One region of the Lysinibacillus sp. RU7 genome, then DNA from elsewhere that is predicted to be linked to it. Evidence: riboswitches for the same ligand, from Rfam matches in the RefSeq annotation. Region 1 holds a riboswitch; each other region holds the start of a gene.
What was found. A riboswitch is a leader RNA that binds a small molecule or an ion and turns the genes downstream of it on or off. The one in region 1 is predicted to bind cobalamin.

Region 2: another riboswitch for cobalamin. It lies ahead of AC3II9_RS01035 (energy-coupling factor ABC transporter permease); the one in region 1 lies ahead of cobJ (precorrin-3B C(17)-methyltransferase).
Region 3: another riboswitch for cobalamin. It lies ahead of nikA (nickel ABC transporter substrate-binding protein); the one in region 1 lies ahead of cobJ (precorrin-3B C(17)-methyltransferase).

What each region holds. Positions count from the first base shown of each region.
Region 1 is NZ_JBYQFK010000005.1:84,633-95,764, reverse strand. It holds gene AC3II9_RS05375 (response regulator) at 1-82, opposite strand, end outside; gene AC3II9_RS05370 (sensor histidine kinase) at 48-1,481, opposite strand; gene comX (competence pheromone ComX) at 2,336-2,494, opposite strand; gene AC3II9_RS05360 (polyprenyl synthetase family protein) at 2,504-3,406, opposite strand; gene AC3II9_RS05355 (helix-turn-helix domain-containing protein) at 3,648-4,883, shown strand; gene AC3II9_RS05350 (DedA family protein) at 4,928-5,524, opposite strand; gene AC3II9_RS05345 (pyrimidine dimer DNA glycosylase/endonuclease V) at 5,610-6,026, opposite strand; gene cbiB (adenosylcobinamide-phosphate synthase CbiB) at 6,289-7,242, shown strand; gene AC3II9_RS05335 (pyridoxal phosphate-dependent aminotransferase) at 7,217-8,290, shown strand; gene AC3II9_RS05330 (histidine phosphatase family protein) at 8,274-8,849, shown strand; cobalamin riboswitch at 8,891-9,071, shown strand; gene cobJ (precorrin-3B C(17)-methyltransferase) at 9,490-11,115, shown strand; gene AC3II9_RS05320 (sirohydrochlorin chelatase) at 11,132-11,132, shown strand, end outside.
Region 2 is NZ_JBYQFK010000001.1:206,463-217,594, reverse strand. It holds gene AC3II9_RS01060 (C39 family peptidase) at 1-809, opposite strand, end outside; gene asnB (asparagine synthase (glutamine-hydrolyzing)) at 778-2,688, opposite strand; gene AC3II9_RS01050 (aminotransferase-like domain-containing protein) at 3,071-4,258, shown strand; gene AC3II9_RS01045 (nuclease-related domain-containing protein) at 4,357-5,280, opposite strand; gene AC3II9_RS01040 (FBP domain-containing protein) at 5,350-5,961, opposite strand; cobalamin riboswitch at 6,153-6,331, shown strand; gene AC3II9_RS01035 (energy-coupling factor ABC transporter permease) at 6,458-7,201, shown strand; gene AC3II9_RS01030 (energy-coupling factor ABC transporter substrate-binding protein) at 7,203-7,487, shown strand; gene cbiQ (cobalt ECF transporter T component CbiQ) at 7,491-8,282, shown strand; gene AC3II9_RS01020 (energy-coupling factor ABC transporter ATP-binding protein) at 8,283-9,116, shown strand; gene panD (aspartate 1-decarboxylase) at 9,208-9,591, opposite strand; gene panC (pantoate--beta-alanine ligase) at 9,596-10,462, opposite strand; gene panB (3-methyl-2-oxobutanoate hydroxymethyltransferase) at 10,459-11,132, opposite strand, start outside.
Region 3 is NZ_JBYQFK010000036.1:27,059-38,190, forward strand. It holds gene AC3II9_RS19615 (restriction endonuclease) at 4-558, shown strand; gene AC3II9_RS19620 (tetratricopeptide repeat protein) at 719-1,564, shown strand; gene cntE (staphylopine family metallophore export MFS transporter CntE) at 1,627-2,820, opposite strand; gene AC3II9_RS19630 (ABC transporter ATP-binding protein) at 2,817-3,629, opposite strand; gene AC3II9_RS19635 (ABC transporter ATP-binding protein) at 3,626-4,495, opposite strand; gene AC3II9_RS19640 (ABC transporter permease) at 4,507-5,313, opposite strand; gene nikB (nickel ABC transporter permease) at 5,310-6,251, opposite strand; gene nikA (nickel ABC transporter substrate-binding protein) at 6,256-7,854, opposite strand; cobalamin riboswitch at 8,269-8,449, opposite strand; gene AC3II9_RS19655 (nitric oxide synthase oxygenase) at 8,572-9,642, opposite strand; gene AC3II9_RS19660 (hypothetical protein) at 9,906-10,073, shown strand; gene AC3II9_RS19665 (MBL fold metallo-hydrolase) at 10,127-11,050, opposite strand.

The DNA.
Region 1 (11,132 bases):
TTAATCCTTGAAACAAACTTTTGGAACCTTGTAAAACAATAGGATGGTCATCTACTATTAATACTGAAATCAAGTACGTCACTTCTTTCAATGATTTTAATGTGAATAGACATGCCTTCATTCATATTAGAATCAATTGTCATATGTCCGTTAAAAGCTTCTACCCTTTCTTGCACACCTTGTAACCCCATTGATTCACCATGCCAAATGTCTGATAAGTTACAACCGATCCCGTTATCACGATAGATTAATTCAAATCCATTATCTAGTTCTTGAAGATAGAGTTCGACAATTTGTGCCTGCGAATGTTTTAACGCGTTATTTAATAGCTCTTGTACAATCCGATAAATGACTAAAGTTAATTGCTCATCTTCTAAATACAATCGGTCAAACTGTGTGGTTAGTGTGAAACTCGCTCGTTTCGCTGTTCGCTCGCTAAGCCTTTCAAGTGCAGCATTTAACCCCATATTGGCTAATAGTGGAGGCTTTAATGTTTCGCAATATGCTCTTAAGCTATGGATGGATATAACCATTTGTTCGTGTAGATTTTTTAATTTTGACTGAACAACTAATGAATCCGTTTCATAGATCAATCCATCTACTTGTCTGGCGATATGCAAATGCTCCTGTAAAACAGTGTCATGTAATTCTTGTGCTAACTGAAATTTTTCATCATCTACTCTTATCCACACTAATTTTTTGAGCCATGTTGGTTCTTTTCCATCTATTTGCCGTAGTTGTTGTAGTTCATCTACTAGTTCTTCAATTACTTTAGTACTTTCAATAAAAGTATTCGTATATGTAAGTAACAGTTCTAGCCATAACAATTCATCTGCTCTTAAGCGAATCGTCTGCTCATGGTTAATAATTAGCCATCTTTTACAGTGAGTATCTTGATGAATTAAAGCTAAATACACATGTTCTTTTCTTATGATTTCACCAAGACGTAGCTTCTGAAATGATAAGTCATCTATTAAAGTAAGATGGTCATTTGTAGATGTTATCTGCCCTGTTGTAAAATCGTATGTGATGACGGCGACTTGTTTTACTTCTAAATGATAGACGATTTCTTCTGTTAACAACTTTAGCATTGGCTCTACACGATGGGATTTTCCGAGTGTCTGGATCGTTTGATATAGCTTATGAATGTGATCTCCTTTAGTAGAAAATAATATTTTACGACCACGATAATCAATTTTTTCTTTAATGTATAAGAAAATAGTGATTGAAGTGAGTAGGAGCAGAGTAATCTCAAATAGTTTAGTGAATGCTATATCTGTAATTAAATAAATACCTCCAGTTAACCAACATGTGATAAATAATGCGAGAGTAAAATAATAACGGAAACGCGAAATGTGATAAACAATGTCAAATAAACGCTCGGTTAGTTGTATAAAAGTAATATTGAATGGGATCAATAGTAAGAACAAAGCACAAATATCAGCATTAACAATCGATTGTTTAAATAAAACTTCTGGCAATACAAAAAGCACTAGGAATGGTAAAAGTGGTACAACCAAACCTAGAAATAATATTTTTAGCGATGCGGATTTATACTGAATATAGCTGTAGGTTAAAATAAATAAAATAACTAAAAGTAAAGATATAAATAGAGCAAGAATAATAAGAGGACTAATTGAACCAAATGATGGATAGAACAGTCTTATTATTCCCAAAAAAGTAGACAACAAAGGGATTATGTATAAAAAGTTCGTATTTTGAATGAATGGCCATTTAATGTTTAAAAATAAAAAGTAATGTTTTAGAAAATTTAGCAATAAAACAAGACAAAGAAGTAAGCAACTACTATTTACAATAATCCCGGTGCTGTCTAATTTTGCAGAGGCGCCGCTGCTAATATAGGCTAAGGATACGATAAGAATAAAATAAATTAGAAAGTCTACATATGGTACATGTCTTTTAAAATAGTACAAATAAAATGAGACACATAATGCTAATAAGAAATAAATACTCGGAAATACAAAAAGCATATAAAATTGTTGAGGTATATCCGTATGTTGAATATCAATAGTTAATAGAGAACCATCCGATTTTAAAATGGATAATTCAGTTGCTCTTCGAATTGTTGGATCATACTGTATCTGGGATATATCGTGTATAGGGATCCCATCTATTTTTACTACAATATCCCCAATAGAAATTTGTTCATTATGTGCCCATTCTTCGTAAGGTATAGATTTAATTTTCCATTTTTGATTTTCTTCTTCGACTTCAATATCTAGAAAGGGGTCTATATAAGAAACAGATAATACATGTAATCCTAAAATTGAATATATAAAGATTAAAAACCAAAATGAATTACGTTTTAAAGAAACTATTGCCAATATCCACTTTTGGCGCATACATCTTCATTAAAAGCCTCTAACATAGCTTGTGTTTCCGTTTCAGTAACGCCTACTAAAGAAACTTTCTTCTCTTTTAGTAACTCTACAATATTTGCATTTTCTTGTAAAAATTGAATCATTTTAATCATGGCTTTTCCTCATTTCATTATTTTTTTAAAATATTCTTTATTTGCTACATTCATATGGCTGTTTTGAATCATGTTTAATGCTTGATTTCGGTATAGATTTTTAATCGCAAGAGCATAGCGGATTGCACCACTATTTGTTAGTGCTTCGATGATATTTGGTTTTGCTAAAATGATTTCTTCTTGACGATCGTAATATTTTTTTATCTCTTCCGAAATATCATTCTTCAACGAAAAAAGATAAATAATAGGTAACGAATATTTCCTATTTAACAAATCATTTTTATTATCCCATTCTTTTAAATCTTGAATATCATTTTTAATTTGCTGTACGACACCGATAGATTTTGCATATTGTTCAACTTGTACAGATTTTTCTCCACAAGCAAGAGTGACACCTACTAAGCAACTCATCGCCGTAAGAGAACCAGATTTTTGCTCAATCATTTGTAAATAAGAAGATTCATCTTGACAAACATTCAGTAAATCTAGTTGTTGACCATTGATACTGAGTAAAGTGTATTCTTCAATTATTTGTAAGGCGAGCTCTCGATGTTCAAAATGACTTTGACGTAGTATTTTAAACGCTATCATCATCATGGCTAAAACTGCATTTAGCGATAATTCAGGTGTTTTTACCCATAAATAATTACTATCGCCATCTTGTAAGTCGTCAATAATATCAAACGATAAAATAAGCAGTTCAATTGCAGCAGCTATTTTGTAAATATCTTGGTTAAAGTGATCTGCATACTCTTCATAATGAATGATACACAAAGTGCCAAAGTGAAATCCCAATGTCTCTTTTTCATTTTTAAAGCTTTGTAGTATACTTCTTAATTCATCTCCAATTAATTCCTCAGTAGCAATGATTTCGTCTAAAAAAATACTAATCTCTTTATTTAATTCCTCCAATTTCTTGAACCACCCCCTTAATGGATATAATATATAAAATAACATAAAATTTCCATATAAATTTCTGTTTAATGCAAATTATTCCTAATCCATTCACATAAGTAACATAATAAGAACCGCTAAACACTATAGATGTCGGATCTATTTTGTTTAACCTTGTTAAAATGTAATGTCTCCTAATTGAATTCTTTCGTTAAAAATTGTTTAATGTTTTTAAAGGATAATGAAAGTAGGTTGTGATATGCAAGATTTAGGGAGTCGCATTCGCCAACTGCGAAAACAACGCAAATTAACGCTTGCACAGTTAGCAGGGGAGCGTTTAACGAAGGGAATGCTTAGTTTAATTGAGAATGGAAAAGCACAGCCTTCTATGGAAAGTTTGCATTATATCGCACAGCAGCTTCAAGTAGATGTTTCGGCCTTACTTGGTGAAGAAATTGAGTCATTTAAAGAGTTAATGTTAGAAGTGGAAGAAATGCGTATCCAATTAAATGATCATCCAGATGATAAAGTGCGTGCACAAATCATAATTGATAAAATTAATCCTATTGTAGATAAATTGCAAACAGATCGATATGAACATATAAGACTAAAAGAAATCTATTTAATTTCCTTGACGCTTATCCATAACAAGCTAGATGAACAAGCATTGTATGACGTTATGAACTGGTATGAAGGTGTACATGCGTATAGCCGTTTACTTAGCTGTTATAACTTTTTATGTTGGTATGCCTTTGAAAGAAAAGATTATGAAAAGGCACTGGATATGTTAAAGCAAGGGGAAAAACGAATCGAGCCGTATTGGTTCATTTTGGATGATATTAGTCGAATCAGCTTATTTTACAACTTAACGGTTATGTACTATGCAGTAAATGATGTGAAAAACGGTTTATTGTATAAAGAAAAGATGCTTCAAATTGCGGAAAAAAAGAAAATTTACTACCGTATGGACGATTTTTATCGCTTGCTATTTATACAGGCAATATGTGACCATGAATTTGAAGTGAGTAAGCAGTATTTTAAAAAGGTGCAACTAATGACAGAACTTGCGGAAGACAATGAAAAGGCTTTTTATTATTTATTTTGCAAAGTGCATTATATAAGCGTTGTAGAGAAAAATTATGAGCAAGTGCTAATTATATTAAATGAAGAAATCTATTCACAACGAGATGTGTCTATCCATGAAACGAAAGATCTTTTCCAAATGGAAGAAGCGATTGCACTGTATCATCTAGAAAAATATGAACAAGCTTTAGCTATTTGTGAAGCAATTAAAGCACCTAACTATTTAAAGCATCCGGTTGATTTAGCGATATTTTATCGCTTTGTTGCATACCGGGCGTTAATGTATAAAAAGCTTGGCGATATAGAATCAGCAAAACGCGATATTTTATATGCGGAAAAAAGTGTGGAATCATTTGCATCCACATACTACACGGACTTTATTCGCCAAACATATGAAGAAATTATGACCTAATGAAACAAGCCTCCACTGCACTGTATGTCCAGGGAGGCTTTTGTTTATTTGTCTTTCATATTGAGTCGGCGTTCTAATAGTTTTTGACGATATTTATAGACACCGTATATAGCAGCTAATACAACAATTGCAAGAACGAAAGGTTGTAAATATTGTTTAAATAATGGTCCTGCTTGTTCCCAATTTTCCCCGAGCTTTACCCCTAAATAAACGTAAAGGGCTGTGATAGGTAACATAGCACAAAATGTATAGACGGAGAATTTCGTAAGTGACATTTTCGCCATGCCACATGGTACCGAAATCGCGGTACGGACAACGGGCATAAAGCGACCGAAGAAAGCAACCCCTGCACCGTATTTGGCAAAAAATTTATCTGCTGCGTTTACTTGTTTCTCATTAACTAAAAAATATTTACCGTACTTTAAAACAAGTGGACGGCCCCCATAACGACCAAGTGCATATAGTGTAATTGGGCCAATTGTACCACCGACTGTACCGGCAAGTACCATTAAATAATAGTTGAATTCCCCTTGTGAAATCCAGTATCCAGCAAGTGGCAACACCGCTTCAGCAGGAATAAATTCAAAACAAAGCGCTAAAAGCACACCGAAGTAGCCTAACCCTTTAAAAAATTCAATCATTGGCATAACGATTGCATCTAACAAATTCAATCAACTCCAAAACATAGACTATCCCTTACGACGAAATACTTGTCCTAAAGTTTCATCATACCATGTCTTTTCTTGCTTGAACAGATTTGTATCGTGTATCGAGCTCTTGAAAACGTGATTCTTCAAAGTCTTTTTGTCCACGTAAATATTTTTCTTTCAAGTTAAAATAACATATTTCAAAATAAGTATCGTTATGATGATTGTGAAATGGTTTTTCAATTTTTACTGTTGTGTCAATGTCTTGAAAGTAATGATTCATTTTATCAACGGTGCGTATTTTAATCGCACGCTTACTCATTTCCTGTAAAACGAGTTGTGTGTAAGCGTACAGATGTTCTTTAGAGTATTCATAAATATAGTTAATTAAAATGTGTCGATCTTCTTTGGCGAAAATACTATTTAGTTCCCGCCATTGGGCAAGAAGCTGCGATTTTGGTAGAAGATCCATCATATCTTGATGCCATAAGCGCATATTTAAACCTCCTTTAGACTGAAGAAAAATGAACTATTCAATAGCAACTATTATAAACATTTTCCTTGTATATTCAACACTATATAAATGGAAATAACTGCTTGTGAATGTCCACATGATAAGTAGGTAAATTGCTTTTTAATGCGCCAACATTAATCGCTTCTTTCGCTCCTTACAGTTTCTTCTTCACACAAATGATATACAAAAATGATGTAATCTATAGTATAGTGATGATATTTATCGAGAAGTAGGTGATGTTTTTGTGACGGTTGTGATAGGTATAATGGCCGTAATAGTAGACCGGGTATTTGGGGATCCGAAAAAGTGGACACATCCAGTTATATGGATTGGCCGGTTAATCGCTTTTTTAGAAAAACATTGGAATACGGGAAATGCGCGGAAATATAAAGGTTTCTGTGCGGTCATCGTAACCGTTTTAACAACGGGTTTTGTTGTAGGGGGCATTGTTTGGCTCAGTTACGCTGTTCACTGGGCATTTGGTATTGCAGTAGAGGTTATACTCATTAGTTTAGCCCTAGCACAAAAAAGCTTAGAGGAGGCTGCGATACTTGTATACCGGGCATTAGAACAGCAAGATTTCAAAGAAGCGCGCGAAAAGCTCAGCTGGATTGTTGGACGAGATACGGGGCATTTAGACGAAAGTGAAATTGTACGGGGCGTTGTGGAAACGGTGTCTGAAAATACGAGTGATGGTGTAACAGCCCCATTATTTTACGCGCTGTTCTTTGGGGCGACAGGGGCATGGGTGTATAAGGCCATTAATACACTCGATTCCATGATTGCCTACAAAAATGAGCGTTATCATGATTTTGGCTTTGTCGCAGCAAAGTTAGACGATGTCGCTAATTTCATTCCGAGCCGCATTACAGGCTTTTTATTGCTTATTGGCACAAAATCAGTTGTTCAACAGCCATTTACAGATCGATTTGCACAGTGGATAGGGGATGCTAGGAAACACCCAAGTCCAAACAGCGGCTATTTAGAGGCAGCGACGGCTGTGCAGCTTGGTATTCGTCTCGGCGGTGAAAATGTATATGGCGGCAAAAAATCATTTCGTGCGTATATGGGACAGCTCGTTTTTGAGATGCATCGGGGTCATATTGTCCAGTCCATTCAACACATGTATATCGTCACATTATATTTTTTAGTTGTAGTAGGAGGGATTATCATTGCAATATCCAGCACATGGAGCTAATGCAGATGCTCTGTATAAGGGGCTTCATATACAAATGCCAAATAAGGTCATTGATTTAAGTGAAAATGTCAATCCAGCAGGTGTCCCGCTAAGTGTACAGCACGCATGGCCATCATTAATCAATCACATTACGATATATCCAAATGAACAAGCGGAGCCATTTCGTTCAAAGGTTGCAGCGTTCCATGACGTCAAGCCTGAGCACATCATTGTTGGCAATGGGGCAGCAGAATGTTTAATGGTGTTAGCTCGTTATTTTAACGGAGGAACAGTAGGAGTAATTGAGCCGTCCTTTTCTGAATATAGACGGACTTTACTGCAAGAGCAAGTATCGGTTCAGTCGATTGTGGTAGAGGATATTTGTACATATAGATTTTCAATAGAGCAAGTGAAGGAAGCGATGCATACGCTTGATGCAGTGTACTTATGTAATCCAAATAATCCAACAGGTGCACTGACAACAAAATTACAAATTCAACAGTTACTTGAACATGGGCGAAAAGTAAATTGTATGTTAGTTGTTGACGAGGCTTTTATGGATTGGACAGATGAAGTAGAAAGCGTCATTCCACTTGTTGAAAAGTATGAGAATTTAATTGTGTTGCGCTCTATGACGAAAATGTATGCACTAGCAGGGATTCGGCTTGGTTATATAGTTAGTCAAAAAGCGCCGATGCTTGCAGGCTTTTTTCCCCATTGGAATGTGAGTGGAGTAGCGAATCAGGTAGGTTGCCTTTGCTTAGAGGAGGACCAGTATGTGGCACAAGCGAGAAAAAGTAGTGCACAAATGCGGGAAGAAATGACAAACTTTTTGAAAGATTATGCATGCGAAGTATCGAATAGCACGGCCAATTTTTTGTTGTTTCAATTGCCGGAGCCATACAACCCAGACCATTTTTTTAAAACGCTTTTGTCAGCGGGAATTGTCCTTCGTCATACGAAGAATTATGTAGGTCTAGACGGACAGTGGTTCCGTCTCGCGATGAAGGAGCCTGAAAAAATGAAATCGTTTATGCAAGTATTTACTGATTATGTGCAAAACAATTAGAATTTATCGCCATGGTGAAACAGAGTGGAATAAGCAAGGGGTATTACAAGGTTGGCTTGATTCGCCTTTAACGAAATATGGCAAACAACAAGCACTAGATGTGGACTGGCAACCTGATATCGTCTATGCAAGTGACTTAAAACGTGCTATTTCAACTGCTAAATGGATGTTTCCGAATATGGAGATTCATACAGATGCACGTCTTCGTGAAATTTATTTGGGGGATTGGCAAGGACAACCAATCGAACATCTTAAGCAACAAGTAAATTATCAGTACTACAGCGAAGCACCTGAAAAATTTGTTGCAGACTCACAAGAATCGTTTGAGCAAGTGGCAAATCGGCTACTCGCCTTTTTACAAACCATCAAAGAAATCCCACAGCAACAGATTGCGGTTGTTTCCCACGGTGTAGCCATTGCCTGTTTACAATGGGCAATCGAAAAGCGTTCACTGGCGACATTATGGCAAAAGGGAATGCTTTCAGGTGGGGACTTTATTTCTTTGTATTTAGATGAGGAAGAGTGGTATTTGGAAAAAATAACTTTACAGAAAATTTAAAGACATGCTATACTAAAATCTGTTAAGATAAAACAATATATTGTATTAGTTCTAGCTAAGGTACTACTATATGTAGTTTAAAAGGGAAGAACGGTGTAAATCCGTCGCTGTCCCCGCAACTGTAAACGCTGACGATGACGAAAAATCCACTGTACGCTTGTATGGGAAGGAACGTCAAAGGATGAAGCGAAGCCAGGAGACCTGCCTACCTAGACGACTGTACATTTCTTCGGGGGATAGGAAATGGAGGCGGGTTCTTTTTTGACGTTTCCATTTCAAGCTACCTCATTGTAAGGTAGCTTTTTTATTTTGAATAAAAATAGCGTCACACTTATGACATGTGGACAATGCCTAGCTAGACGCATTTTTATTGTATCTTCCTCCGTTTGACAGAAGCAGCTCATCGCATAATGCCGATATGTTAATGAGTCAGTAAAAAGCGTGGTGTTCTCATACACCACCTTTTTTAGCAGATAGGACAGGATCAGCTTTATGGACATCTGCATAAGAAAATTAAAATTAGATAAAAGCAGCATCATAAAGTATTCATCTGTCAAACTGGGCTACCTGCTTTATGATGCAAAACTCACTTTTCGCTGAGAGAGGCATAGGTGAGATAGGCTTTTTTATTGGAGGGGACATGTTGAAGAAAGGGAAAATATTCGTCGTTGGCTTTGGTCCTGGCGATTATGAGCATATTACAAAACGTGCAGTGGATGCATTAAAACAGAGTGATTATATTATTGGCTATAAAACATATGTAGAACTGATTGAGCATTTAGTAACCGCGAAATCCATCGTAAGTACAGGTATGACAGAAGAGGTTTCACGTGCACAGGAGGCGGTGCGACAAGCAGAGGCAGGTCATATTGTATCAGTTATTTCAAGTGGAGATGCTGGTGTATACGGCATGGCTGGACTTGTATATGAGGTACTCATCGAGCTTGGCTGGACAGAAAAAGACGGCATAGCAGTAGAAGTGGTCCCTGGCATTTCAGCGATTAACTCGTGTGCAAGCTTGCTTGGTGCCCCGGTTATGCACGATGCCTGTACGATTAGCTTAAGTGACCACTTAACACCATGGACAGTCATTGAAAAACGTATTGAAGCAGCAGCAATGGCTGATTTTGTCGTTGCCTTTTACAATCCAAAAAGCGGACGTCGTACAAGACAAATTGTCGAGGCACAACGGATTTTATTAAAATATCGTTCACCTGCAACACCAGTAGGCTTAGTGAAAAGTGCTTACCGTGAAAGTCAGAATATTGTGCTAACAACGCTTGCTGAAATGCTAGAGCATGATATCGGCATGCTTACAACAGTAGTAGTCGGCAATTCATCGACATTCTTCTACGATAATAAAATTATTACGCCACGTGGTTACCAGCGTAAATATACATTAGGTGAAGATGTACAACCGTTGAAACCACATCAGCGTTTACGAAAAGAAAATGAACCGTGGGCGCTAGATCAGCAAACAGGTGAAGCACAAACGGGTTTTGAAAAAATAACGGTGCCTGCTCCAGAAAAGCCTAAAAAAAGTACATTGGAAATGGCACAGATGGCACTAAAGCTTGCCGGTGGTGAACCATCTGTATTAGTGCAACAAAAAGTAGAGTCAATTTTTGAATTTGCTGTTAGTCCAGGTGTAGCGAATAAAATGCTAACACCACAGCAAATGATGCTGTTAGCAGAAATTGTTGGCGAACAAGGGACGCTTGAATATACACCGGAGCATCGCATGCTGGTGAAAGTGCCAACTGAGCAGCCAAATGAGCTCGTTGCTCGTTTACGTGAGGCAGGTTTACTTGTTTTACCGATTGGCGATGTGCTCAATGTAAAGGCGTGTGATTTTTGCTATGGGGAAAAAGCAGAGTCCATTCCATATGCAGAGGAAATTGCGCAGACGCTTGGTGGGATGAAGCTACCGAAGGAATTGCATGTTGGCTTTAATGGATGTGGAATGGCTTGCTACCGCGCTGTTTTTGATGATATCGGCATTGTGTATCGCAAGAAGAAATTTGATTTATTTATCGGGGCAAAGCCGGTTGGACGAACAGCTCATGCAGCACAGCCGGTTGCAGAGGGGCTTGAACCGGAGGAACTAGTACCGCTATTAACGAAAATCATCGAAGAATATAAGCAGCATGCACATCCGAACGAGCGCTTGTTCAAGTACTTCAAACGTGTGAAAAAAATATTGCATTATACATATCACGATATGAGCTGCAAAATTGAAGTAGAGCCAGCTCCTTGTGGTGATTAACGAAAGGGAGACTGAAA
Region 2 (11,132 bases), on a different contig from region 1:
TACATATGATGAAATGTGTTAGTCCCTGTAATGATCCAGCCACCTGTCGTACGTGGCTCCGATAAATCAAGCGTTACCCAACTAATAACAGGAATGCCTAGCTTTACGTACATTTCAACGTCTTCCTCTGTACTGCCGCTAATATTTTTTGCTATTAAATTCATATCCAATTGCGAAATATAATCTTGTGCTGCCTTTACAATCGGATCTGCAAATGCATACGTCCCTTGCTGTTCACTTGGATTACCGGCATACGAAACATGGGGATCTGGACCATACTTCACACCATTTTCTATCTTGAACGGTTGCTTTGGTAAATAATTATTCGCCATTGTCATTTTGTCGACATCGGCACCGTAATAGTTTAAAATCGCCGTCAATGATGTAATTTCACATCCGTGTGGTAATTGCGGATTTTGCTTTACTACCGGTACAGCTAGCGCTTGCTGATGATTTACGGCATTCGTCTCCACAACAACATATGGATTAGAAGAATCAAAGACAATGGATTTCTCACTGATGAATGGCTTATCCTCCATATAATCCGTTGCCCCAATTCGAACAGAATACATTTCGTCTAATTGCAAGTCTCCAAATACCGCTTCACCGCCATAGCTTACTTCTGCACCGACGCGATTACCCGTTGCATCATATAATTCTACTAATACATCGCTCACAGCTGCACCGCTATAATACTCAACGGGTAATACAACCATTTTAGCTGAACTGCTTACCGGAGACAGCTCTTCCCCACAAGCGGTTAATAAAATACTCGAACTAATTATGAGTGGTAGACGCCACTTCATCATGGCTCGTTCCTTTCAATGTAGTCCACTTATTATCTTCGATGAAGAAGCATTTATACCATACTAAAAATACGTAAGCTGTCCAAATATAGCGTGCATAGTTTTTATCGCCTGCATAGTGTGCATCTAAGTATGATACAAGCTTGTCTGTATCAAAGAACTCTTTTGCATATTCAGCTGTAAATGCCTCTTTTATTAAGTTATAGTAGCGCTCTTCACGGAACCAGTGACGAATTGGCACAGGGAAACCAAGCTTTTTACGTTTTGCCCATTCTTCAGGTAATTCCTCTAATGCTGCTTGACGAAGTGCATATTTTGTATCGATCTCGTTTACACGGTGCTCAGTTGGAATTTTTTTCGCCATTTCCATAACCTCTTTATCAAGGAATGGTACTCGAAGCTCAATCGAGTGCGCCATACTCATCTTATCGGCTTTTAATAAAATATCGCCTGGTAACCATAAACTTAAGTCTAAATATTGCATTTTTGTCACATCATCTTCGTTTGGCACGTCCGCATACACACGCTTTGTAATATCGTGTACAGATGGACCTTTTTTATAGTCTGGTTTTAATACATCCAGCGCGTCTTGCTCATCCCACACGACCGCTTCCCCGATGAAACGTTCTTCAATCGTTTGTGCACCTTTTTTCAGGAAGTTTGTATAGGCATTTTTCGGTAATGCCCCCGCAATCCCTGCAATTGCTTTACGTAAGCCTAATGGGATTTGCTCATATTTTTGCATTTTCGCAGATGGCTTATACCACTCGTAGCCGCCAAAGATTTCGTCGGCCCCTTCACCAGATAGCACGACCGTTACATCTTTCCGTGCTAATTCAGATAGGAAATACAACGGCACAGACGATGGATTAGATTGTGGTTCATCCATATGCCACTGAATTTTTGGTAGTGCGTCAAAACATTCTTCTGCCGATACATATTTACGCTCATTTTGAATGCCTAAAATATCCGATAACTCTTTCGCATGATGTGTTTCATTGAACATCGCTTCGTAGTCAGAGAAACCAACCGAGAAGCTCTTATCTGGTTTAAGCAGTGCCGCAATATACGATGAATCGATCCCGCCAGATAAAAACGAACCTACTTTTACATCTGAAATTTGGTGCGCTTTGACGGATTCAGCTACTGTTTCACGAATATTTGCGATTGTTTCTTCGATTGAACCTTTTGAGGCACTGTATTTTTTATCCCAATACTTTGTGATTTGTTGGACTTTACGATCTTTAATGACCATAAAGTGACCTGGCGGCAACTTATAAACACCTTTAAAGAAGGTCTCATCCATCGCGGAGTATTGGAATGTTAAATATGGTCGTAGTGCATCTTTATTTAATTCTTTTATAAAGGATGGGTGCGGTAAAAATGATTTAATTTCTGAACCGAAAATGATCGTTTCATCTGTCGTGTTTTGCGTATAGTACAGCGGCTTAATCCCAAAGCCATCACGTGCGATAAATTGTAAATCATTTTTTTGATCCCAAATACAAAATGCGAACATCCCACGCAGTTTATGTACAAGCTCAAAACCGTATTCTGCGTAGCCATGTAGTAACACTTCACTATCTGAATTTGTTTTGAAGTGATAGCCTTTCGCTTCTAACTCTTTACGAATGGACATAAAGTTATAAATCTCACCGTTAAACACTAAAACGATATTGCCATCTTCACTGTAAAGTGGCTGATTCGCTACATCCGATAAGTCAAGAATACTTAAGCGACGGAAACCGAGTGTTACTTTGTCATCTGCGTGAATGCCGCCACTATCAGGACCGCGGTGAATAATTGTATTCATCATATTTTCGATAACTTGTTTATGATCAATGGGATGTGTACCATTTATATAGCCGATAAAACCACACATATATTAAAATTTCTCCTTTTATCTATAGCCTAGCACATATGCCTTTGCTATTCGTTGTTTCAATATCTTGTCGATTACTAATAGAATATATCACAAAACCGCTTAAAACCCAACAAAACACAAGTAGTTCCAATGTTTCAAGTTCACCTAAAAATGGCACATATATTATGAAATGAGGACCTATTCTTTTTTATGCTTTTTATTGCTGTGAAGCTTTACGAATCTGCGACCTTAAGCATAAAACCGCTTTTTACTCGGATAGTTCAGTAAATCTTGCCTTTTAACGGTTTTATTTGTTGGAATTATCTGATATTATCGAGTAATACTGAAGCAACTAAGGGGTTCCCCCGAAATATACTAGAAAGAAAAGGAACGATACGTTATGCAGTACTCTAATAAAATTTTAAATACACCGTCGTCATTCATTCGTAACATCTTAAAAGTCACAGGTGAAACGGATGTCATTTCATTTGCTGGTGGTTTACCGAACCCTATTTCATTTCCAACTGACAAGTTAAAAGAAGCTATTAACCGCTCCATTGACGAACACGGCACAAAACTTTTCCAATATTCTACAACACAAGGGTACTTACCTTTACGTGAATATATCGCAGCAAAATATAAGAAAAACTATGGTCTTGATATTGCACCTGATGACATCCTCATTACAACAGGTTCACAACAAGCTTTAGAGATCATCGGTAAAGTGTTATTAAATAAAGGTGACGGTGTCATTATGGAAGCACCCGGTTACTTAGGTGCCATTCAAGCCTTTACATTAGCGGAGCCTACCTTCTATTCTGTTACTCTAGAAGAAGATGGGTTAAATGTAGAAGAGCTGGAGAAGCAATTACAAAATCCAAACGTTAAATTCATCTACACAGTACCGAACTTCCAAAACCCAACAGGGATTACGTATTCTCGCGAGAAGCGTGAAGCGATTTATGACGTGGTGAAAAAGTACGATGTAGCGTTTATCGAGGATGATCCATACGGGGAGTTACGTTTCCGTGGTGAGACATTGCCTTATATTGGCGGTGGTCGCTTAGAGAATTCGATATTACTAGGTTCATTTTCTAAAACGGTCACACCCGGTATGCGCCTTGGCTGGATTATGACGAAAAATAAAGAGCTGATGGCACATATCGAAACAGCAAAGCAAGCAACAGACTTACACACTAATATTTTCTCTCAATATGTCATTCATGATTATTTAGCGAACAATGAGTACCAGGAGCATGTCGATAAAATTATTAACCTATACCGCGAGCAATCTGATGCGATGCTAGCTGCAATCGAGAAATACTTCCCACCTACAGTGAGCTATACAAAACCAGACGGCGGTATGTTCATTTGGGTGACATTAGAAAAAGGTGTACGTGCACTTGAATTGTTTGAAAAAGCAATGGCGGAAAAAGTAGCGTTCGTTCCAGGAGACCCGTTCTATACAAACCCTGAAAATATCAATACATTACGTTTAAACTATACGAACTCAACACCTGAAGTCATTGAAGAAGGCATTAAGCGCTTAGGAAAGATCCTTCATCAATATTCGAAAGTGAATAGTTAATGAAATGATCCCTGCTTCTTGTGTGGAAGCAGGGATTTTAGATTTACCCGCGAATTTTGGTGAAATACCCGCGAAAATTATAGCTTTACCCGCGATTTTCACCTATTTACCCGCGAATTCAATTTTTCTAAACAAATTCTATACTTTCGATCTTTATATCTTCCTGTAAAATCAAATGCTAAGTTTTTCAAAAGCCTTCTCGCCGCATCTTCAGAAGAAATATGAAAAAACCTCCGCAACTCCTGATTACATATCCATTCCGAAATCAAATACCGGTAATCAGCTAACCCCACATAAAAGTCCTCTAGCCCACTTCGATTACATCTTAAACAAATAAACTTCCCATGCTGAAACTTCATTCCTTTTGTACACTTGGAGCACAATACACCAGGCATAACACGTGAAACATCTATTTGTACCGTTTCATTACGAACTTGATGCTTCCTTGCAAGCCATAGTGCAAACTGTTCGAGATGAACTGGATTCAACTTTTCAGGACACTGTGCTAACAATTTTCGGACAAACGTTTCCAATCCACTCAGTTTAAACACAGGCTCACCAAGAGGTATACGACCGATAATTGTCCGCGGATGAGCAAATATAACCGCATAAAAAATAGGCAAACGAGCATCGATTATACTCTCTATATAGCGTACATGGCGCTTTACTTGATCAATCGGATTTCGAAAACTTTCTATCGTGCCATCTTCCCGTTCACGTAAAAACTGCGATTTCTCTTCTTCAAACGTAATACGTCCACTGATGTTTTTAATCTCTACAATTAATATAAATCGACTGCAAATAAATACAGTATCGATTTGATGCTGACTAATGCAATAATTATGGAGTAAATAATACGGCTCCTTCAGTTGAAAATCATGCCACATTCGGTCCACATACAGCTCCCCTACTAGACCCAATTCTGCTCGATATAGTGAATCACGAAGCTCGATTAAGCCACGCCGAACGCCTGCTTGTAATGTACTTATTTTAAATGATTCATCCCGTTCAATTAAAATCAAGACAACCACCTCATGGCGAGCGTAGCACAAAATAAAACAGGGATCACTACTTTCATCCAAAATAAAAATTTAGCGCATTTTTGGTCTTACTGTTTCCATAAAGCTGTGCAATTTTTCTGCTGAATCAATATTTCGTTCACAGCTAATTGCATCGGCACAAATATACTGACTATAGGTTTTATACGTTCCCTCAACATCGCCCTTTTCCTTTGTGGTAAAAAGGGATACATCCTTATGTTGCTGACAAAGGGCACAAATGCCTTGTGTTTTTTCCATAGCAAGGACGCCTTTCACCCCTACTAATTTACCTTCTTGTTCATACACGAAATAACGGGAACGTGTTGTTGTATCATCCCATGAAACAAACGTTACAAGTGGATCTGTTACTTTTGGCGCTTTCACTTTTTTATCTTTTTTCCATAGACGCTTCACTACTTGCTCAGAGACGTCAGGAAATGGCTTTACGTTTAATTTAACAAACGTCATAAATGGCTCAAGCTGTTGGCGCTCCTTTACTAGCAACACATCATCGATAATAAAGCGCGGTACATCCGCTTCTGTTAATGTCGTATCGATTATACCACGTACAGCATTTAATACGCTTTCATCCTTTGTTGTTGCGATGCTATTTAATAATTTCATTGTTTGCTTTTCAACTAAATGCATTTGAAATACGTTCATGTTTATCCCTCCGTCCCACCATTTTACTACGTTTGGAGGATTAGGGGAAAATAATAGTTAGCTTGTATTCAAATATTTCTTTCAATAGCTTTTCCTATTTCAGAATATATAATTCTAGTACATATTTCTCTTAGTAACCAAAAAAGAACTAGAAAAAAGTTTTCAAAACTGTTAGACTATTTTTCAATGACGACAACTGAATGATTTTTGGTGCTATAGATTTAGCTTAAAAGGGAAATCGGTGAAAGGCCGATGCTGTCCCGCAACTGTAATTTCGGAGTGACTCACAACACAGCCACTGTTTTTAAACGGGAAGGTGTGAGGAGCGTTGATGATAAGCCAGGAGACCTGCCAAAAATTAAACGCCATTCAACCTACGAGGATAGGTACGAATAGAAGCAACGCTTGTTTGCTTTTTTCATCGTGCACTTTTCTCCTAGAAAGTGTATTTTTTTATGCACTTTTTCGTCATAAAATAACAAAAGGAGAATGAAACATGAACAATCGATTGACTAAATTGCTTTATTTCGGCATCGTTCTACTATTTATTCCGAAACAAGCATATGCCATGCATATTATGGAGGGGTATTTACCGATTGCTTGGGCGATTTTCTGGTTCGCTATCAGCTTACCTTTCTTAATTCTTGGTTTACGTTCGATTCAAAAAGTTGTCAAAGAACATCCAGATAGTAAAATGCTACTTGCTTTATCTGGGGCATTTACTTTCGTTTTATCGGCATTAAAAATTCCATCTGTTACAGGAAGCTGTTCACATCCAACAGGGGTAGGACTTGGTTCTATTTTATTTGGACCACTAGTGATGAGTGTCATGGGGACAATCGTTTTATTATTCCAATCACTACTACTTGCACATGGTGGACTTACAACACTTGGCGCTAATATTTTTTCAATGGCGATCGTTGGACCATTTATTGCTTACGGTGTTTACAAGGGCGCGACAAAGCTTGGTCTGTCTTTCTCCATTGCCGTATTTTTAGCAGCAACGCTAGGCGATCTTGGTACATATGTGATGACATCGATTCAATTAGCATTAGCTTTCCCTGCTGAGGTTGGTGGCTTCGTCGCTTCTTTCCAAAAATTTGGCGGTATTTTTGCTTTAACTCAAGTTCCTTTAGCGATTAGTGAAGGCTTACTGACAGTGATTGTCATGAATTTCTTACAAAAATACAATGTGCGTGAATTAACAAGCTTACGTATTTTACAACCGAAGGAGAATTAAGATGCTAAAGAAAAATCTATTATTATTAGCGATTGTCGTTGCATTAGCGATTTTCCCGATTATTTTCCTACAAGATGCTGAATTTGGTGGGGCTGACGGGGAAGCAGAAGAAGCAATTACAGAAATTGCAACAGATTATGAGCCTTGGTTTAATGCAATTTGGGAGCCACCAAGTGGAGAAATTGAAAGCTTATTATTCGTATTACAAGCAGCAATCGGAGCTGCGATTATCGGCTACTTTGTTGGGTTTATGCGCGGCCGTGCGAATCCTTCAAAAAACGACTAATCCATGATAGCGATTGACCAATACGCCTATATTAACCGACTTTCTCATGTACCCGCAGCACAAAAAGCGTTATTAGCCGTTGGGGCATTATTGATTGTGACAATGACGAGGGATATTGCCATTGCTTGCTGGACAATTGCGGTAATGAGTGTTCTGATTGTAGGCATGGCACGTATTCCTGTTAGTGTTTATAGTAAATTACTCATCGCACCACTCGGTTTTAGTGTGACAGGTGTCATAGCGATTGTCCTATCATTTTCTACTGCGCCTGCTATGCCAGTTGATGTGATTTGGTACCATTCTTCTGGCAACTGGAACATTTTTATATTGGAATCTGATGTAAAACGTGCCATTACGATTTTATTTACCGCATCCGGTGCCATTACAAGTTTATATTTTTTAATTCTCACAACGCCCGTTTACGAGTTAAGCCAGTTGCTACAAAGGCTCCACGTGCCAGCGATTTTAATAGAACTCATCGAATTAACATATCGTTTCATTTTTTTATTTTTAAGCTGTGCACAGCAACTGTACATAGCGCAACAAGCACGCTTAGGCTATACGAGTATAAAAGTTAGCTTTCGTTCGCTAAGTTCTTTAATTGTTGCGATGCTACATTCGCTTCTTGTGCGAAATGAGCAGCTCACACTCGCAATGCATGCACGTACGATTGATTGCTTTATTGTACCTATGGCATTTTGTGAGCATAAGCAGTGGAACAAGCAAATGGCATGGATACTCGCGCTCTATGGCAGTAGTATCATCGGCATCATGTGGCTACAAGGAGGACTTTAAATGGACGACGCTTATTTTACGTTACAACATGTAGATTATTGCTATCCAGATGGGACAAAGGCGTTAGAGGATCTGTCACTCACTATTCCGATGAACCGGAAAATTGCGATTTTAGGGGAAAATGGCTCAGGGAAATCAACGCTCTTTCAACTACTAATGGGGCTCATTAAGCCAACGAGCGGCACGATTTCCTTTCAAGGGACACCATTACAATACAAAAAATCCGACTTAAAAAATTTGCGCCAGCAAGTCGGGCTTCTGTTCCAAGATGCAAACAATCAGCTATTTGCTGCTACTGTCAAACAGGATATTTTGTTTGGTCCGTTAAATCTCGGTTGGGATGCTCGGTATATTGAAGAGCAAGTGAATAAAGCCCTTGCCTTAACGGAGCTAACACCACTAGCCCACCGACCGATTCATTTTTTAAGTGGTGGGCAAAAAAAGCGCGTTACGATTGCCGGTGTGTATGCGATGAATCCAAAAGTCTTTATTTTAGACGAGCCAACAAGTAGTCTCGACTACTATTTCTCTACACAACTGATGGAATATTTGGCGCAATTAAACGAAGACAATCGTACCTTCCTTTATGCTACGCACCAAATTAATTTTATATATGGCTGGGCAGATTATTATATTGTATTGCACAAAGGGAAAGTCTTATATGAAGGCGATGCACAGGGGCTCTTTACAAATCCGGATTTACTAGCACAAACACATATTGAAACGCCTTGGATTGTCGAGTTGGCAGAGGCGTTAAAGCAAGCTGGAAAAATCCCATCAGACACTCCCCTTCCGCAAACAAAGGAACAGCTCTTTGCATTGATGGAATTGTAACGAAACAGCCTGGAGAAATAATTCTCAGGCTGTTTTTTCATTTAAAAAAGAGCCACCCCTACTTAATAGGATAGCTCCTCCTCATTTCTATCTACATTACCGTTGCTTCTGGTTCGTAGTTAATCATTTCTTTAATGCGATTGTTTTCATCCATAATCGCTACTTTTGGTACGTGGTTTTTCGCTTCTTCTGCATCCATAAGCACATAGGAAATGATGATGACAATATCACCAGGCTGAACCATACGCGCAGCCGCACCGTTTAGGCATACAACACCTGACCCGCGCTCGCCTTTAATGACATATGTTTCAAGACGGGCACCGTTATTGTTGTTAACGATTGCTACTTTTTCATTTGCTTCAATCCCAACAGCATCCATAATATCTTCATCAATTGTAATAGAACCTACATAATTTAAATCCGCTTGTGTCACAGTGGCACGGTGGATTTTACCGTTCATCATCGTTTTAAACATTTGTTCATTTCTCCTTTAAGCTAAACATCAAATTATCGATTAGACGTGTTTTGCCAATATATACAGCTACTGCTAAAAGCACATCTGTCGTTTGGCCATCAATCGGCGTTAAATCCGGATACGCTAAACATTCCAAGTAATCGATTATACCGCCCGTTTCACGCTCAATATGATCACGTGCTGCCATCATCGCAATGCCCATTGGCTTCCCTGATAAAATGGCATCTTTTGCGAATTTTAAACCGCTATATAAACCAACCGCTTGCTTACGTTGCTCTTCCGTTAAATAAACATTACGACTTGATTTTGCTAAACCATCTTCTTCTCGTACAATCGGTACCGAACGAATTTCTAACGGGAAGTTGTAATCACGTACCATTGTTGAAATAATCGCTAACTGTTGTGCATCTTTTTGACCAAAATACGCACGATTTGGCTCTGCTAAATGGAATAGCTTTGCTACCACTTGCAATACACCGTCAAAATGTCCAGGACGGCTTGCACCGCATAAAATCTCTGCTTGACGACCTGCACGAATATAAATCCCACCATCTGTTGGGTACATTTCTTCCACAGAAGGCGCAAAGATCACATCTACCCCTACCGATTCAGCAAGTTGTGTGTCGCGCGGTAAATCACGTGGGTACGATTCAAAATCTTCATTTGGTCCAAATTGTGTTGGGTTCACGAAAATACTCATAATGACAAGATCATTTTCTTCGCGGGCATGTGTAGCGAGTGTTAAATGCCCTTCATGCAAATACCCCATTGTCGGTACTAGGCCAATTGTTTTCCCTGCTTGCTTTGTTTTACGTACAATCTCTTTTAACTCCGCAATTGTAGTCACAATTTTTGTAGCTGTCGCGATCATTTTGTTACGCCTCCATATAAAGTATCAAGCTCTTCTTCTTTCATCGTAAAGCTTTGCTGTAAACTTGGGAACACGCCTGTTTTTACCGCTTGTGTATAGCCTGTAATGCCCTTTGCCACTTCCTCGCCAACATGTGCAAAGCCATGGACAAACTTCGGAATATGATGCTTACCGTATAACAATAAGTCATGGAATACAAGCACTTGGCCATCTGCTTGTGGTCCTGCCCCAATACCGATTGTTGGAATTGTTAGTTTTTCTGAAACGATCGCTGTTAATTGATGTGGAATACACTCTAACACAACTGCACAAGCACCTGCTTGCTCTGCAAGTAATGCATCTTGAATTAATTTTTCGGCTTGCTCTTTCGTCTTGCCTTGTACTTTGTAACCACCAAGTACCCCTGCTGATTGCGGCAATAAACCGAGGTGAGCTACGACTGGAATACCAGCGTTTGTTAGCTTTTTAATTACATCGATGACCTCGTCGCCACCTTCTACTTTTAATGCGTCCGCGCCTGTTGCTTGCATCATACGTACCGCTGTTTTCAACGTCTCATTGACATCACCATGATAAGAACCAAATGGCATATCAACGACGATAAACGTATCTTTTGCACCGCGACGAACAGCTTTACTATGGTGAATCATATCCTCTACTGTTACCGGCA
Region 3 (11,132 bases), on a different contig from region 1:
AGTATGTTTCGGAAACGTCGAAAAAAGAAGAAAAAACGCATTCCACTCATGCGGTTGCTGCCATTTTTAATAGCGGGAGGCATCGGCTGGTACTATATAGAAACCGTTAAAGGATTTGGTGTCGGTGTTGGTGCATATGCATTATTATGGCTCGGTTTGAAAACGTGGCTACGCTCACATGAATCCTCACGCTTACGTAAAGCCGGCATTGCAGAAGTCGATCAAATGACGGGCGAAGCATTCGAGCGTTTCCTTGGCGAGTTATTTAAACGTCGTGGTTTTAAAGTATCGTATACGGCAACAAGTGGTGACTATGGCGCGGATTTAGTTTTAAAAGATGGGAAAGATGTCATCGTCGTCCAAGCAAAACGCTATTCAAGCTCCGTCGGGGTCAAAGCCGTGCAGGAAATTATCGGTGCCATTAAAATGTATAATGCAACAGAAGCATGGGTTGTCACAAATAGTTACTTTACAAAACAGGCGGTGAAGCTGGCAAATATTAATGACGTCTATTTAATCGACCGTAAAGAGCTAATCGACATGATTTTGGATAAATAATAAAAAGTAGTATCTCTTAAATAGAGATACTACTTTTTCATTTGTTGGAAAGAAATTTACGACCGCCCTCCCTCAAGCAAAATATTACAACTTTTCGCAAAGACGTATTAATATTGACATTCGTATCAATACTAGCTTGTAAATGTTGAGGAGGATTTCAATGGGGCTACCAATACGAATGGACTATGCGATTAATCTCCTTCGCACAGCGGAATATGCGGAAGCGAAAATTGTGTTCAATCAATTATTAAAAATGTATATGTCACAGGCACAAACAGAAAATAGTGGTCTTTGTTTATATCAGCTCACTACGATTGCTTATATGCGCGGGGAAATGCAACAGTTTCACACTCTTTTTACTCGCTACGAGAAACTAATTCATGAGACAAGCCAACCACAGCTACAAGCACAATATTCTATACTGAGAGGGCTTACGCAACTAACCGCCGAAAATTATGAACAAGCCATTCAAGCGTTTACAAATGCTTTACCAATTGCAGAACAGTCTAAATTAGCAGATGAGAAAATAACCGCCTTACTACATATTCAAAAATGTCATATTGCATTGCAGCATTTCGAATCGTCACTTGAAATGAGTGATACTTACTGGGAAAAATACGCCGATATCATTACATTCGCGCCTGCATCACATCTCTATTACATGTTAAATCGAGCAGAGACGCTCCTAGCACTGCATCGTCTTAAAGAAACAAATGCGCTTCTCCAAAAATGCGAACAGCAGGCCGACTTAGGAAGTATGCCAAAAGAACATATAAAGACACTTATACTACGTGCCTATTACTATATGGAAAAAAAGGAACTCCACTACGCCATGGATGCTTTGCAGCAAGCGCTCATTGTGGCAACAGAAATTGAGGATATGCAGCTGTTACATGAACTATACGAGGCACTCGTAAAAAACTGTGAACTACGCGGAAAAACAAAACATGCCCTGCAATTTGCGAAAAAGCAGTTACAGTTGCAACAGGAATTTGTAAAGAAATGAACTTGTACACATTTTCCCCGTACGCACATACGGGGAAAATTGCATGTACTAGCGTCACGCTATTAATTAATCGAGACTTGTTTAATATTAGCGTTCGCTTTTTGTGCCGTAAAATTATAAAGTAACGCCACAACACCGAGTAACGAGCACGTCGCAAACATCATTTCGTATGAAACGAATTGTACGATAAAGCCCATGACCATACCGCCCATTGAAAAGCCTAAGTCATAAGAAGCTAAAAATAGCCCTAATAAAATATGACGTTGTGCATCTGGTACAACAAATGAAATATATGTCGTTAATGTCGGATAGAGCATCGCGGTAGCAATACCATTAAAAATAGCGCTAATATAAATAAACGAACCAATCATCGGCAACAAGGCTAGTAAACTCGTCCCAATAATAGAGCTTACTAAAACAAGCGCAATAAATTTCGGATGCCACTTGCCATCTGACGGAATGTGCTTACGGAAAAAGAAGCGGCTTCCTACAACAACGATTGCTTGTAAAAATAAATAGAGTGCCGCATTACCCGTTCCAGTTGTGACAAAATAAAGCGGTAAAAAGGCGGTAATCGCCCCAAAAATACTGGCACCGATTAACATGACCCCTGAAGACACAACAAGTCCGTTATGTTGTCGCGCTACCTTCATCGCCGCAAACATTTCTTTAAACGTAAATGATGCATTGTCCTTTTTCGTTTTTGGGAGTGGTGATTTGATGAAAAACAGGAGTGGGAAAAAAGCTAAAGTCGCTACTAATACTAACAACCACATCATGTCCCCCTGATACCATAAAAACAGCGCTAATGCTGGACCATATAGCCCTGGTAATACCGTTGATAACGAATACATCGCCATCCCTTGTCCGCGGTCCTCGTCACGCAGTACTTCCGTAATCCCAATTTGCATCGCCATCGAGAAAAACGCTGTTACAAAACCTTGTAAAATACGGACAGCATATAAGCTATCGACACCTAACCATATGTATAATAATAAAGCACCGGCATGACCGACTAATAACCATTTCATAATGGTGAATACGCTATGCTTAACAACCATTTGCCCTGCCCACGGACGTAAAATCATACAAATAAACATATACATGCCCATCATAATCCCAATTTCCGCTTCTGGCATACCATGGTCCTTCGCCTGTAATGGGAAAATAACGGTTAATACTGAATTGGCTGTAAAGTAAAACATCGCAAGCCCATACATTTGAAGCATGCTAATGGATAACGGGCTTTTCTTCACGATACGCGACCTCCCACCTCTGCTAAATAATTGTGAATACAATCAATGGATAATTGGGCAGCAAGTAAAGCTTTACTTGCTTCATGCTGGACAGAAGCTAAATCACAAGCCGCTACTTGCTCCACAATTTGTCCTTGATGCATAATCGCTACTTCATCGGCAAATAATTTCACCGCATGTAGATCATGTGTAATAAAAAAGTATGTTAAACGGAGCTCTTGTTGTAATCGTTTCAGTAGCTGTAAAATACTAATTTGCACTAAAATATCCAAGCTATTAATGGATTCATCCAACACAATGAGCTTTGGCTTTGTGGAGATGGCACGTGCAATCGTAATACGCTGTAATTGCCCGCCGCTAAATTGATGGGGATATTTCAGCATATCCTCTTTTTTTAGCCCGACCATCTCAAGTAATTCACCGACGATTTGCTCGATTTCAGCTTTTGTTAACTTTTGATGCACACAAAGTGGTTCAGCAATAATATCTCGGATTTTCATTTTCGGATTCACGGCACTATGGCAATCTTGAAACACTACCTGTAACGCATGCTGCAGGAAGCGACGTTCGCTGCTAGTTGCTTGGTGAACATTCATATGTTGGAAATAAATCGATCCACTATCAGGCTTTTCAATACCTAATAGCATTTTACCAAGCGTACTTTTCCCTGAGCCACTTTGTCCAACTAATGCAAAGCAACAGCCTTCTTCAATTGTTAGCGATACATCCTTTACTGCTTGAATGTGGTGCGGCTTTTTAAATAAGGCTTTTTTAGTATAGCATTTTGACACTTGCTCAATTGTAATCACACGCTTCCCTCCATTCGAACCCAATGACCTGGATCACATTGCATTAATTCACCTGTAATTTCTTCATCAAAACGGTCGATTAAATCCGCTAATTGACTATGCTCATCTCGTGCTGCAACAAGCCGTTGCGAGTACCGGTGACGTGGATGCTGTAAAATATGGCTAGTCGGCCCCTTTTCTACAATAATTCCGTGACGCATCACAATAATTTCCTCAGCTAAATTGGCAATGACACCTAAATCATGTGAGACAATGAGCATCGCCATCTCCGTCGTGGCATGTAATTGTTTTAACTCTTTTAAAATTTCAAGCTGTGTCGTCGTATCAAGTGCTGTCGTCGGCTCATCCGCTAATAATAGAGACGGATTTAAACTCGCCGCAATCGCAATCATGACACGCTGTAGCATACCACCGCTCAACTCATGCGGATATTTCTTTAATATGTTTTCATCAAATAGCTGAAACCTTTGCAACTGCTCCTTTGCATGTGCAATCGCCTGTTTTTTCGTTACTTTTCGATGTGCTTGAATCGTCTCTGTAAAATGTTCACCAATCGTAACAATAGGATTAAACATCGCCATCGGATTTTGCATAATGAGTGCCATTTCTTTCCCGCGTAGTTTCCGCATTTCTTTTTCAGACAGCTCAACTAAAGACATGCCATTAAAAGAAAGGTTACCTGTTACTGTTCGTTTTTCGCGAAATAATTGCATAATCGTTGTACATAATACAGATTTGCCACTGCCACTTTCCCCAATAATACCGACTACCTTTCCTTTCGGTATAGAGAAGCTGATGTTGTGCAGCACATGCTTTTCGACATGACCATTTCGCAATGTAACATTTAAATTTTCAACGGCTAACATATTCAGCCCTCCTATGTCGTTTTCGGATCGAGTACGTCTCGTAGTGCATCCCCAAAAGCATTAAAAATAAGGACTGTAATTGAAATCATTATCCCTGGAATAAGCATCAACTCGGGCTTTGTCAGTAAGTATGTCTTACTTTCGCTAATCATCATGCCCCATTCAGCAGTTGGTGCTGTCACACCTAGCCCTAAGAAAGATAACTCCGAGATCATTAAAATAGTTGAGCCTAATCCAATGAATTTCAGCAAGAGCATTTGTGGGAAGACGAACGGTAAAATATGTCGCACAACAATCTTCCATTTCGATACACCACAAACACGGGCATACGTGACATAATCTGTTTCCTTTAAACTCACGACCATATTACGAATAATGCGTGCAAAGCCGACCCACGTGACCAGTACAATGGCAATAAGTAAATTTTTCATGCCAGCACCTAATGCCCCGACAATGACTAACGCAAAAACAAAATTCGGAATAGCCAGCAAAATATCACAAATCCGCATAAGAAGCATATCTAGCCAGCCCCCGATAAAGCCCGCTGTTAAGCCTATGACCATACTAATCACAAGCGTCGCCATCAACACAACAAAAGCAATGGATAGGGAAACCCGAGCCCCCTCGATTAGCCGTGACAATACACAGCGGCCTAAATGATCGGTGCCTAATGGATACTGCGATGAAAAGCCTTGTAACTTCATGGCTATATTCGGTGCATGTGGATCATTTGGCATTAACCACGGCGCAAAAATCGCTACTAAAAATAAAACGCCTACTAAAAAACTACTCATATAAAGTGCCCATTTTTTGTTCACGAAGCATCCTCCTTTATACGAATACGCGGATCAATCCATGCACACACCAAATCAGCCATAAAATTAATTACGATATAGAAGAAACCAATGATAAAGATAAATGCCTGTAAAACGGAATAATCACGCGCTGTAATCGCTTCTACAATAAAACGACCCATACCTGGAATCGTAAAGACAATCTCGACAATTGCTGCTCCGCCTAGCAGCACACCGATCGTCATGGCGAGTGACGTAATTAATGGTGTGAGCGTCCCTTTAAAAATATGACGACGAATAATAATATGCTCTGGTACTCCACGCGCTCGCGCAAATGTCACAAATGGCTGATCCATTTGCTCAATCATGCTCGTCCGAATCATGCGTACATAATACGGGACAACCCCTAGTGCCAACGTTAAAGCAGGTAATATCATCGTATCTACTGTTCCCCAGCCCATTAACGGTAATAAATCGAGCTTTAATGCCACCGTATAAACTAACACAAAGGCTAACCAAAAGCTCGGCATCGAAGCAATCGAGAAAATCGTTAAGCGCGTCATGCGGTCAAACCAAGAGTCACGTTTCACAGCACTGATGATCCCAATTGGTACACATAGCAACAAAATAAAAAGAAATGCAACAACCGCTAGCTGCATCGTCACACCAAAACGGCTAAATAGCTCCGTGCTTACAGGATTATTCGTCATAAAGGATGTACCAAAATCGAACTGAATAGCACCTGATAGCCATTGTACGTACTGTGTGAACATAGGCTGATTTAGCCCATGTTCCTCACGTACTTGTTCCATCGCCTCTTCGGTTACAGGCAATTGATTAGCTTGAAAATATGCCTCTATTGGATCAACGGGCATCACGCGTACTAAGAAGAAGGCAATGATTGTGATCCCCCATAGCGCTAGCACCATGCTCAGTAGACGTTTCGTTAAAAATTGCCCCATCTCATCACTTCATTTCATACAAATTGATTGGTACTTCGTATTGTTGTGGGGAGAATGTAATCGTTTCGAATACATCGTTCGCCACTAAATAATTTTGACGATATGAAATGGGCATGAAAATCGCTTCACTTTGAATCGTTTGAATAATACTTTCGTACAGCGCGTGACGCTCTGCTTCATCGGTTGAACGAATCACACGTGTAATATCATCCGTTAACTTCGCATTCGACTCAATACCCGCTTTCGCATAAAAACCGATTTGCTTTTCACCTGTCATTGTACGCAGGTACATATGCGGATCATAAGGCGCTCCCCATGTATCATTGAACATGAGATTATATTCGCCTTCTTTTGAACGCATATAGACTGTTTGACTTTCTTCCCCCATTAAATTGACTTCCACACCAATCTCTTTCCATACACCTTGCAAATATTCAAAGATGGCCTTATGCACTTGCTCACTGCTGTTATAAGGAACTGTCAGTGTCAACGTTTCACCATTCTTTACTCGTATACCTGTCTTTTCATCCATTACCCAGCCTGCTTCATCCAAAATAGCAGCCGCTTTTTGTACGTCATAAGCATATGATTCTACTTCAATATCACTATAAGGGAAGCCCGGTGCAAATAATGAACGTGCTTCTTGCTCTAAACCGTTTAATACGTGCTCCACAATCGTTTGTCGATCAAGTGCATGCTGTAATGCGATACGTACTGCCTTCTCTTGTGTCACACCGTATGTTGTATTGAAAGATAAAATACGTGTTGATAAAGGCTCTGACACTTTTGTGACGTACTGATTATTTTGCTGTAATGTCGCAAATTCAGCTGGTACAAGCTGCCCACTACCAAAAATGAGATCAATATCTCCTTTTTCTAAGGCCATCATACGTGCTTGGGAATCTGCAATCACTTTTACTACTACTTTTTTAATTGACGGCTTTTTACCCCAATAGTTTTCATTACGTGTAAATTCTGCATAACGATCTTGCTCATACGCAGTTAAAATCCACGGACCTGTACCGATTGCTTTTTCAATCCCATCTGCTGTACTACCACTTTCCGGGAATCCCGCGTCCCCTAGCATACGAAGCGGACGAATAAGTGATAACTCTTGTAGGAACGGATAATACGCCTCTTTCAAATGAATTTTTACCGTTGTATTATCCACCACTTCTACTTGGTCAATAACAGTCACTACCTCTAACCAGCTATGTGCTGCACTATTTGCGATAACGGTATCAAAATTACGTTTTACATTTTCAGCTGTAAGCAATGAACCATCAGAATATTGCACACCTTCACGTAGCTTGAATGTATAAATCTTCCCATCCAATGACATGTCCCATGATTCCGCTAATCCAGGTGAAATCGTGCCATCGTTTTCATACACCACTAACGGATCATACAACATTGCTTGAGCAAACATTTCATTTGGCGAATATAAATGTGGATTCACTTCCCCAATATCCTTTGGCCAAGACATCACTAGTGTATTACTTGATTCCTTTGCAGATGTAGCTGCTGTTTGCTCATCATCTCCACACGCTGTTAACAACATCAATATCATTACTGATATGAATAAAATATAAATACGCTTCACTGTTATTCCTCCTATTTTCTAGAAAATGATTCTTATTATCACCCTGATTGATACGTCATTTCACCGCATAGTAAACATCTTGTTTATGTATCCTTGTCATTTCTTGACTGAAAATGACTTGAGAAATAATATCATTTTTCATAAATACTATTCCTTATCAATTGCTAAAATCACTAAATACTTTATGAACGATTTACTTTTATCTCCTCCATGCTTGAATTATGAATCTACTATAGTAGTAATGATTACTATTATCAATTAAATTATACACTTTTCATTTAAAATAACAATCTTCTTTTTTCATTAACAAAAAAGTGCATAAAAAAATACACTTCCTAAGAGAAAGTGCATGGGTGCATTAGTAAATAAGCAAATTGAACATTTGCTTTACTTCGCACCTATCCTCGTAGGTTGAATCGGGCTTAATTTTTGGCAGGTCTCCTGGCTTATCATCAATGCTCCTCACACCTTCCCGTTATAAAACAGTGGCTTCTATGTGATTTGCTCCGAATTACAGTTGCGGGACAGCGACGGACTTTCACCGTACTTCCCTTTTAAGCTAATTCGCATTAGCACCAAAAATCATTCAGTTTTATCATTATGGAACAGTTTAACAATAACAGTAATAAATTTCTATATTTATTTTGTTTGAAATTTCAAACAAAATTATAAAAATAAAACAAAATAGCCCAGACAGATTGGGCTATGAATAGTTCGTTAATATGGATTTTTTTGATAAAAATAATTTGGTTTATGAATGATATTAGGAATTGGTTGATGGAAAATATGTGTTGTAGCTGGCGATACAGGTGGGATTAACCACGTCCAGTTGCCTGTGACATCACGATTGGATTTCCCTTCCTGCTCTTGAAACAACTTAAATTGTTGTGCGGCTGTATGATGGTCAACAATGCTGACACCCGCCTCCTTAAAGGAATGCAGTACCGCAATGTTCAATTCCACTAAAGCACGGTCCTTCCATAATGAACTATTTGTCTCACGCTTCAGTCCCATTACATCCGCTACTTTTGGCAAACAATTATAACGATTCGTATCTGCCAAATTGCGTGCGCCAATCTCTGTACCCATATACCAACCATTAAACGGCGCGGCCTCAAAATCAATGCCACCACAATTAAAACGCATACTCGAAATAATCGGCACCGCATACCATTTTAATTGTAGCTTTTGAAAGGCAGGATACTCAGGATGTGTAATGTCTACTTCCAGTACATACGATTTTGGAATCTCAAACCACTTAGGCTGTTTACCATCTACCTGAATGACGAGTGGTAACACATCGAATGGTGTGCCCTCCCCCTGCCAACCAAGCTTCATACATTGTCTTGTGAAAGTAACCGAATCTGGATCACCAACAATGCCCTTCGTCGTTTCATACCCTGCGTAGCGGATAAGCTGGTGATTCCAAACGCGTACCCTCTTTGATGCAAACACTGTAATAGCAGGACGAATTTTCCCTTCGTTTGTTGCATAGTCAATGTGCCTCAGTAATGCGCGAAAAATATCTTCCTCATTTTGTAGACTGCGCTCATCAAATACATGCAGTGACTGCCAAAAAAGACGCCCGATACATTTATTACTATTTCGCCAAGCAACGCGCGCACCAAATTCTAATTCATCAAAAGTCGGTTCATAGCTACCGATTACTTGGATTTCGGCTACACGCTGCTGTAACCATACTTCGGTCATTTCTTTTTCTTGTTTATATTTATTTAAAAACTCGATTACTTCTTGTCGTTCACGTTCATTTTTTAATAATAAGTTCATCTGCTGACGCCTCCATTGCTTTCATTTTAGAAGAAGGAATATCCCGATGACAATGAATGTAGACAGCCACAAAACATGTATTTTTCATATATGACTAATAATAGACAAAAACAAGCGGACAAGTTTTCTCACACTAAATCATCCTTTATCATTTATGATGAAGCAAACAAGGATGAGCCTCTTGATTGAAAAGATTGGACAGGCGAAACATTCATATCAAGTCCAACGAGTAGTCATTGTATTAAGTTTATGAGTCACTATGTATGAAAACATCGTGCGTGTCATTATGGAAAAAGACTATTCTCTTAATGAAAACAGATGACATCGATCTTTATTTAATCGCTAAAGTCTTAATTGGTACTACAGTAACAAATGCCAAACTAGCCATGTTACAACTATTTAGCAGTATAACTTCTATAAAGCAATTTTAAATCTGCAACATACATAGACATATTATTTTTCAAAAACCATGCAGCTATACTGCCTAGAAAACTAGTGTTTCTCCCAACTTTAAAATTTTTAAATTCTCCATATCAAGCCTCTTGTTATTCCACTTAGCTACTAAACGGTCCAGTGCTTCTTTGGGTGTGTCATCTGCAAGGCGAAAAGAATCGTAATGCATCGGAATAAAGAGATCTGCTTTTAAATCCTGGTATCCCTGTACCGCTTGTTCTGGTGTGAGATGTTGCGATTCCATAAACCATTCTGGTTCATAGGACCCAATTGGCATTAAGACGCAATCCACCTTAAATTGCCTTCCAATTTGTTTAAAACCATTATGATATCCAGAATCACCAACAAAATAAATATTAGCTTTGTCCCCTTCAATCATCCACCCGCCCCACAAGGATTTATTTAAATCATTCAGGTTTCTTCGTGACCAATGAAGGGAGGGGATAAAAGAAATTTTTAATCCCTTGTGAAACATGGAATCCCACCAAGAGAATTCTTTCGTATTATTTAGCCCTTTTCTTAAAAAAGTGGATTTTAATCCTTTCGGAACTAAAAACAGTGGGTTGCCCTTTAACTTAATTAAGGTACGAAAGTCAAGATGATCATAATGATTATGTGAAATTAGAACAATATCAATGTCTGGAATATGTTCAATCGGTACGCCGGGTTTAGTTAATCTTTTTTCAAACCCTAGTCTTGATGCCCAAACTGGATCGGACAGTATATTTAAACCCTTCAGTTGAATTAAAAAGGTTGCATGACCAATCCAAGTCACAGCAGTTACCTGACGATTACTTCCAATAAATTCTGTTTCCACTTTTTCAATATGTGGGACCTGAAACGAAAGATCTTTCTTTTTTAAGAACCTTTCGACTCGCCATTTTAGTAAGTGTTTAAATGAAACTTTCTCCACTGCATAAAATTCTTTTTCTTTCAATATTAATTCCCCCTTCATACTTTATGGTAAGACAAATAAAAGACTGTCTTGACAGCCTTTTATACTCAGTTTGAATTATGATATTATGGTTTAAACAAAT